Regions from separate parts of the Stenotrophomonas sp. genome, predicted to be linked through region 2. Evidence: riboswitches for the same ligand, from Rfam matches in the RefSeq annotation. Region 2 holds a riboswitch; the other holds the start of a gene.
What was found. A riboswitch is a leader RNA that binds a small molecule or an ion and turns the genes downstream of it on or off. The one in region 2 is predicted to bind thiamine pyrophosphate.
Positions count from the first base shown of each region.

Region 1: linked by a shared signal. The riboswitch ahead of AC5JLE_RS17940 (TonB-dependent receptor) and the one ahead of thiC (phosphomethylpyrimidine synthase ThiC) in region 2 are both predicted to bind thiamine pyrophosphate.

Region 1 covers NZ_JCACKF010000045.1:71,204-74,617, reverse strand. Annotated here, with positions in the region: gene pnuC (nicotinamide riboside transporter PnuC) at 1-118, opposite strand, end outside; gene AC5JLE_RS17940 (TonB-dependent receptor) at 127-2,316, opposite strand; TPP riboswitch at 2,387-2,482, opposite strand; gene AC5JLE_RS17935 (phosphotransferase enzyme family protein) at 2,581-3,414, opposite strand, start outside.
Region 2 covers NZ_JCACKF010000032.1:47,728-51,141, reverse strand. Annotated here, with positions in the region: gene AC5JLE_RS12610 (BCCT family transporter) at 1-963, opposite strand, end outside; TPP riboswitch at 1,229-1,330, shown strand; gene thiC (phosphomethylpyrimidine synthase ThiC) at 1,413-3,257, shown strand; gene AC5JLE_RS12600 (ion channel) at 3,351-3,414, shown strand, end outside.

The sequences.
Region 1 (3,414 bases), on a different contig from region 2:
CGAACACCAGGCCATACAGCGCCACCGACAGCAGGCCCACCGGCCACGCTGCCAGCCGGCGCCGGGCCATCAGCCAGACGCCGAGGATGCTGCACAGCGCGGCGGTCCACTCCAGCATCACGCCGCTCACAGCGCGAACGTCACCGACAGGCGGGCCTGTCGCGGTGCACCGGGGAACAGGTAGTAGTCACCGCCGCTGCTGCCGGTATCGCGCCAGTAGAAGCGGTTGAATACGTTGTCCACCGACAGGTTCCAGGTCACCGCGCGTTCGTGCAGGCGATGCTGGAAGCGCAGGCCGGCATCGAACACCGAGTAGTCCGGCGCGCGCACGCCACCATCGGCGCGTGCCACGTTGGCACCGGCATAGCGCCAGCCACCGGTCACGTCCAGGCCCTGCACGAACGGCAGCGCGTAGGCCACGTGCACGCTGGCGCGTACCTTCGGCACGTTCACCAGCTGATGGCCTTCATAGGCCGGCGTGCCGGTGTCGCGCGCGCGCGCCTGCAGCACGCTGGCGCTGGCCACGATCTGCAGTGCGTCCGTCAGCTGGCCGTTGGCGGTCAGCTCCAGGCCGGTGTGGGTCTGCGTGCCATCCTCGACGAAGGTGTAGCCGACGTCGCTGCTGTCGGGCCTGGCGTACTGGTAGGGCTGCGAGATGCGGAACACCGCTGCACCCAGCGTCAGCGCCTCGACCGGCACGTACTTCACGCCTGCTTCCAGCTGCCGCGACTGCACCGACGGCAGGAAAGTGTCGGCATTGCTGGTCCAGAACGGCGCTTCCTGGCCCAGCGAAATGCCGCGCACGTAGCTGGCATAGGCGTTGAGCTGATCGGTGGCCTTCCACACCACCGCGGTCTGCGGTAGGAACCGCGACAGGCGGCTGTGCCGCTGCGGAACGCCACGCTTGTCGTAGGCACGCTCGTCCAAGCGCACGAAGCGGCCACCGGCCAACCACTGCCAGTCATCGCCAAAGCTCATCCGGTCCAGCGCGAAGAACGCGGTCTGGCGGCTGTCCAGGCGTCGTGCGGAGGGGCCGGGCATCTTCGGCGACGGCTCGAACACGGGCACCTGCGGGTCGTGGATGTTGCTGGTGCCGACGTACTCGTTGACGCTCGGGCGCTTGTCCACGGTGCGGCGGAAGTAGTCGGCACCGAGGGTCAGCTGATGGCCGACGCTGCCGGTCTCGAAGCGGCCACGCAGCTCGGCACGGGCCTGCTGGTTGCGGCGGGTGTCGTCCGGGCTGCGGTAGTCGTAGACATCGTAGTCGCCGTTGGGTGCGAAGTAGTTGCCTGGCACGCTGCCATCGGCGCACTGCACGGCGTAGTAGCAACCGTAGGCGAAGGCGACGTTGTCATCGATCACCGAGCGGCTGTGGCCGACCGAGACGCGCGACTGCCAGGCATCGTTGAAGTCGTAGGTATGCAGCGCGGTGATGTTGGTGCTGGCGATATCCACCGGGCGCTGCCACGGCTGGTAGCCGAGCAGGTGCTCGCGGTCGACACCGCGCGGCAGGTCACGCGCGCCCAGCAGCTGGTAGCCGGACACCGAGCGCTGCGAGCTGGTCTGGTAGTTGGCATCTACTTCCAGCTTGCCGCGCTCGCCGATCAGCCAGTCGGCGGCCAGCGAGTAGAAGTTGCGGCGGCCATCGGCGTGCGCGACGTAGGAATTGCTGGAGTCCCATGCGGCATTCAGGCGCAGGCCGAAACGCGGGGTGATCCAGTGGCCGACATCGACGGCGACGTAGCGTGAGCCTTCCGAATCGGTGCCGAGCGTGGCGGTGCGTACTTCAGCCGGGCGCTTGCCGATGTAGTTGATGATCCCGCCCGGCGCCATCACCCCTGCCGCCAGGCCGGCTTCACCCTTGAGGATCTCGACTGACTGCACGTTCTCCAGCGCCAGGCGTTGCTCGCCGGCGATGGACAGCCCGTTGAAGCGGTAGCCGGTGGCGGCGTCCAGCGCGAAGCCGCGGATGGCGATGTTCTGGTAGTAGCCCACAGGTGCATACGCATCACCCAGCGAGGCATCGTTGCTGGCCAGCTCGGACAGCGAACGTACCTGGCGACGTTCGAGATAGTCGCGCTCGAGCACGTTCACCGAAGCCGGCGTGTCCTTCCACGAACCGCCGCCGAAGGCATTCACGCGCGAAGTATCGGCCTTCGGCTTGCCGGCCTCCACGCGCACCGCCGCCAGTTCGGTCGGCGAGCGTTCGGCACCAGTGGCAGCCGCATCGGTGGTGGCCTCGGCCTCGCTGGCATGCAGCGGCAGCGCGGCGCAGAGGGCGAGTGAGAGCAGGGTGGGGCGCAGGCAGCGGTTCATTCGGTTCGTCTTCGGACAACAAGGGAGACGAAGCGACGGCGCGCAGGTGCACCGGCCCATGATGGGGGTGTGGCTGCGGCTCAAAGCTCCCTACGCCGGTGCAAACCGGATCAGGTTCCAAGGGACTCTCTCAGCCTGGCAGATCCAGGCACCCCCGCTTCAGGTGACCATTTCACTACAAATGGTACGGATTTGCGAGCGCCAGCCGGGGTCAGATCCCTTTCCTGCGGAAAGGGATCTGACCCCAACGCTGCGTCAACCGGATCACGCGACGGCGTGCAGGGCCTGCAGCAGTGCCCGTCCCGGCGCGCTGTGGAACCACGCCGGATGGCCCAGCATGAAGGGCTGCCAGGCCACGTCGGCATTCGCGGCTGAGCGGGTGACACCTTCGAAGTACTCCACTTCGGACAGTGCGAAGTCGAAATGGACCATTGGCAGCAGGTCGGCCAGCAGGTGCACGCGTGCCGCCGACAACGGCAGCACCTCGCGGTAGCCGTCGAGCAGGGCCAGCGCGATATCGATGCGCACTGCCTCCATGCCGCGCTCCAGTTCCAGCCACGCCACTGCGTTGCGCTCGATCGCGGTGGCGAGGTCGAACAGCGCGCTGGTGGGCGACGCCAGGCCGAAATCCAGCACGGTGCTGACCTCGCCGTTGCGCCACAGCAGGTTGGAGACATGCCAGTCGTTGTGCGCCCACAGCCGGGGCTCGGCGCGCAGGCGCTCGGCCAGGCCGGCGTGCCACGGCAGCACGTCGCGCTGCAGCTGTGCTTCCCATGGAATGCGCGCGAGATAGCGTGCCAGCCCGGGACGTTCATCCAGTCCTGCCTTGATGGCGGCGATCGGATCGTCGGCACGGATCAGGTCGTCGCGCGCCACCAGCAGATGGGTGCTGCGCTGGGGCGCGTGGTAGCTGGCGGCGGCACGGTGCAGCTGTGCGAGCGTGCGCCCTGCCTCGCGGGCCTGCGCGACATCGGTCAACAGCGACCACGACACCGCGTCGCGATACAGGTCGTCGCCCACGCCGACATCGTGCAGTTCAAACGTCCATTCGCCGTGTTCGACCGCAGTGTGGCCATCGGTGGCCGGCAGCACCTGCAC
Region 2 (3,414 bases):
CGACCCCACGAACGGAGCCCAGGAAATCCACCAGGCCCAGTAGAAAATCGTCCAGTCGGCCACCCATGTGCTGCCGGAGAACGGTGACATGCGCAGGCTCATCGTCACCAGTTGGTTGAGGTAGGAGCCCAGCGTGGTGGTGAACGTATCGAAGATGAATCCGGTCGGCCCCAGCACCAGCAGGATGGCGGCCAGCAGGGCAGCCAACGCCAGGTTGAAATTGGACAGCCACTTCACACCTCGCTCCACGCCACTGGCGGTGGACGCCATATACAGCACGAAGGCGATGGCGATGATGGTCATCTGCACCGGGACCGTAGCTTCCAGGCCGAACACGCGTTCCACGCCCGCGGCGATCTGGATGGTGCCGAAGCCCAGCGTAGTCGCGACACCGATCGCGGTGGCGACCACTGCAGCGATGTTGACCACCCTACCGATCCAGCCGCGATGGTGGCGGCCGATGATCGGCTGCAGCATGTCGCTGACCAGGCCGCGGCCGTTGCGGTTGAACTGGAACCAGGCCATTGCCAGCCCGATCAGCGCATAGATGGCCCACGGGTGCAGGCCCCAGTGGAAGAATGCATAGCGCATCGAGGCGCGCGCCGCATCCAGGCTCTGCGGAGCAAGCCCTTCCGGTGGCTTGCTGAAGTGCGAAATGGGCTCGGCGGCGCCCCAGAACACCAGGCCGATGCCCATGCCGGCGGCGAACAGCATCGACATCCAGCTGGCTCGCGAGAACTCGGGCTCGGCGTCCTCGCCACCGATGCGCAGGTTGCCGAAGCGACCGAAAGCCAGGTACATCAGGAACACCAGTGCCAGGAATACCACCAGCAGGTACAGCCAGCCGACGCTGCGGATGACTTCTGCCAGCATCGACTGCACCACGGCATTGAAGGGGCCTGGTGCAATACCGGCAAGCAGCACCAGCAGCAGAACCAGTGCGATGGAAACGCGAAACACCATGAAGGAGCTTCTCCGATCAAGGGATTGAGGGGAGCGAGCAGAGCTTGCAGCGAAGGACCGGCGGCATGCAGCGCGAACCGGGCAGGGGCCGCGTCGGCGGCGAAGGACGCATCGGTCGCTGGAGGGCGACGGACGTGCACGTTACTGAACGCGACGTCATGGTTCTGTTAACGAACAACGATCCGGATCAGATCCGCTTTCCACAGGAAAGCGGATCTGACCGCGGGGGCAACTCCCGGAGCGGGCGCTCTATGCTCTAATGCACAGCAAGAAGCGGGGGTACCGCGGCCATGTGGCCACGGTTGAGACAGTCCCTTGGAACCTGATCCGGCTCATACCGGCGTAGGGAAGCTTTGCAGTGCAGCCGTGCCCGGACACCGCCCAAGGACCGTCCGTGCGCGGTCGCAGTGCGCCGCCGCTTCGTCCCTGACCTTCCTGGACGATGCCCGATGAACGCACAGCTCTCCGCCCTGCAGCAACAGGCCCAGCAACTCTCCGAATCCGTGACCCGGCCCATTCCCGGCTCGCGCAAGATCCACGTACCCGGTTCGCGTCCGGATCTGCAGGTGCCGATGCGCGAAATCGCGTTGACCCGCACGCCGACGCTGTTCGGCGGCGAAGAGAATGCACCGGTCACGGTCTACGATACGTCGGGCCCGTACACCGATCCGGACGCGCGTATCGATCTGTCCGCGGGCCTGCCGGCGCTGCGTCGTGGCTGGGTGGAGGAGCGCGGCGATACCGAACAGCTCGACGGCCTGAGTTCGTCGTTCGGCCGCGATCGCGAGCACGACCCGAAGCTCGATGCTGTGCGCTTCCCCACACGCAGCCTGCCGCGCCGTGCACGTGCAGGCGCGAACGTCACCCAGATGCACTATGCGCGCCGCGGCATCATCACGCCGGAAATGGAATTCGTCGCCATCCGCGAAAACCAGCGGCTGGACGCGATCCGCGATGCCGGCCTGCTGCAGCAGCACCCGGGCGAGGCGTTCGGCGCCTCGATCCAGAAGATCATCACGCCGGAGTTCGTGCGCGATGAAATCGCCCGTGGCCGTGCGGTGCTGCCCAACAACATCAACCACCCGGAAAGCGAGCCGATGATCATCGGCCGCAACTTCCTGACCAAGATCAACGCCAACATCGGCAACAGCGCGGTGTTCTCGGGCATTGCCGAAGAGGTGGAGAAACTGGTGTGGGCGATCCGCTGGGGTGGTGACACCGTGATGGACCTGTCCACCGGCAAGCACATCCACGAAACCCGCGAGTGGATCATCCGCAACTCGCCGGTGGCGATCGGTACCGTGCCGATCTACCAGGCGCTGGAGAAGGTCGACGGCCGCGCCGAAGCGCTTACCTGGGAGATCTTCCGCGACACGCTGATCGAGCAGGCCGAGCAGGGCGTGGATTACTTCACCATCCACGCCGGCGTGCTGCTGCGCTACGTGCCGCTCACCGCCAAGCGGGTCACCGGCATCGTCAGCCGTGGTGGTTCGATCATGGCCAAGTGGTGCCTGGCGCACCACAGGGAGAATTTCCTCTACACGCACTTCGAAGACATCTGCGAGATCATGAAGGCCTATGACGTGACCTTCTCGCTGGGTGACGGCCTGCGCCCGGGCTGCATCGCCGATGCCAACGACGCGGCGCAGTTCGGTGAGCTGGAGACGCTGGGTGAGCTGACCAAGATCGCCTGGAAGCATGATGTGCAGACCATGATCGAAGGCCCCGGCCACGTGCCGATGCAGCTGATCAAGGAGAACATGGACAAGCAGCTGCGCGAATGCGGCGAAGCGCCGTTCTACACGCTGGGGCCGCTGACCACCGACATCGCGCCGGGCTACGACCACATCACCAGCGCGATCGGTGCGGCGATGATCGGTTGGTTCGGCACGGCGATGCTCTGCTACGTGACGCCGAAGGAACACCTCGGCTTGCCCAATCGCCAGGACGTGCGTGATGGCATCATGGCCTACCGCATCGCCGCGCATGCGGCCGACCTGGCCAAGGGCCACCCGGGCGCGCAGGTACGCGACAACGCACTGAGCAAGGCGCGCTTCGAGTTCCGCTGGGAAGACCAGTTTCACCTTGGCCTGGATCCGGAGAAGGCCAGGGAGTTCCATGACGAAACGCTGCCGAAGGATGCGCACAAGCTGTCGCACTTCTGCTCGATGTGCGGCCCGCATTTCTGTTCGATGAAGATCACCCAGGATGTGCGTGACTACGCCGAGGCCGGCATGAAGGAGAAGTCGGAGGAGTTCCGCGCCGCGGGTGCCGAGGTGTACCACCAGGGGTGATGCGCAGACGGTGGTGCCGGCCAGCGGCCGGCACTACCGCTCATCACGCCGCTCCCGGCTATCCTCCGCCCATCATCCCGGGGAAAGGACACCATGCCTGTTGCCATGACCACCCGCTGGCTGGCCATTGCCCGCCGGCATCCTTCGGCCTGGTTGC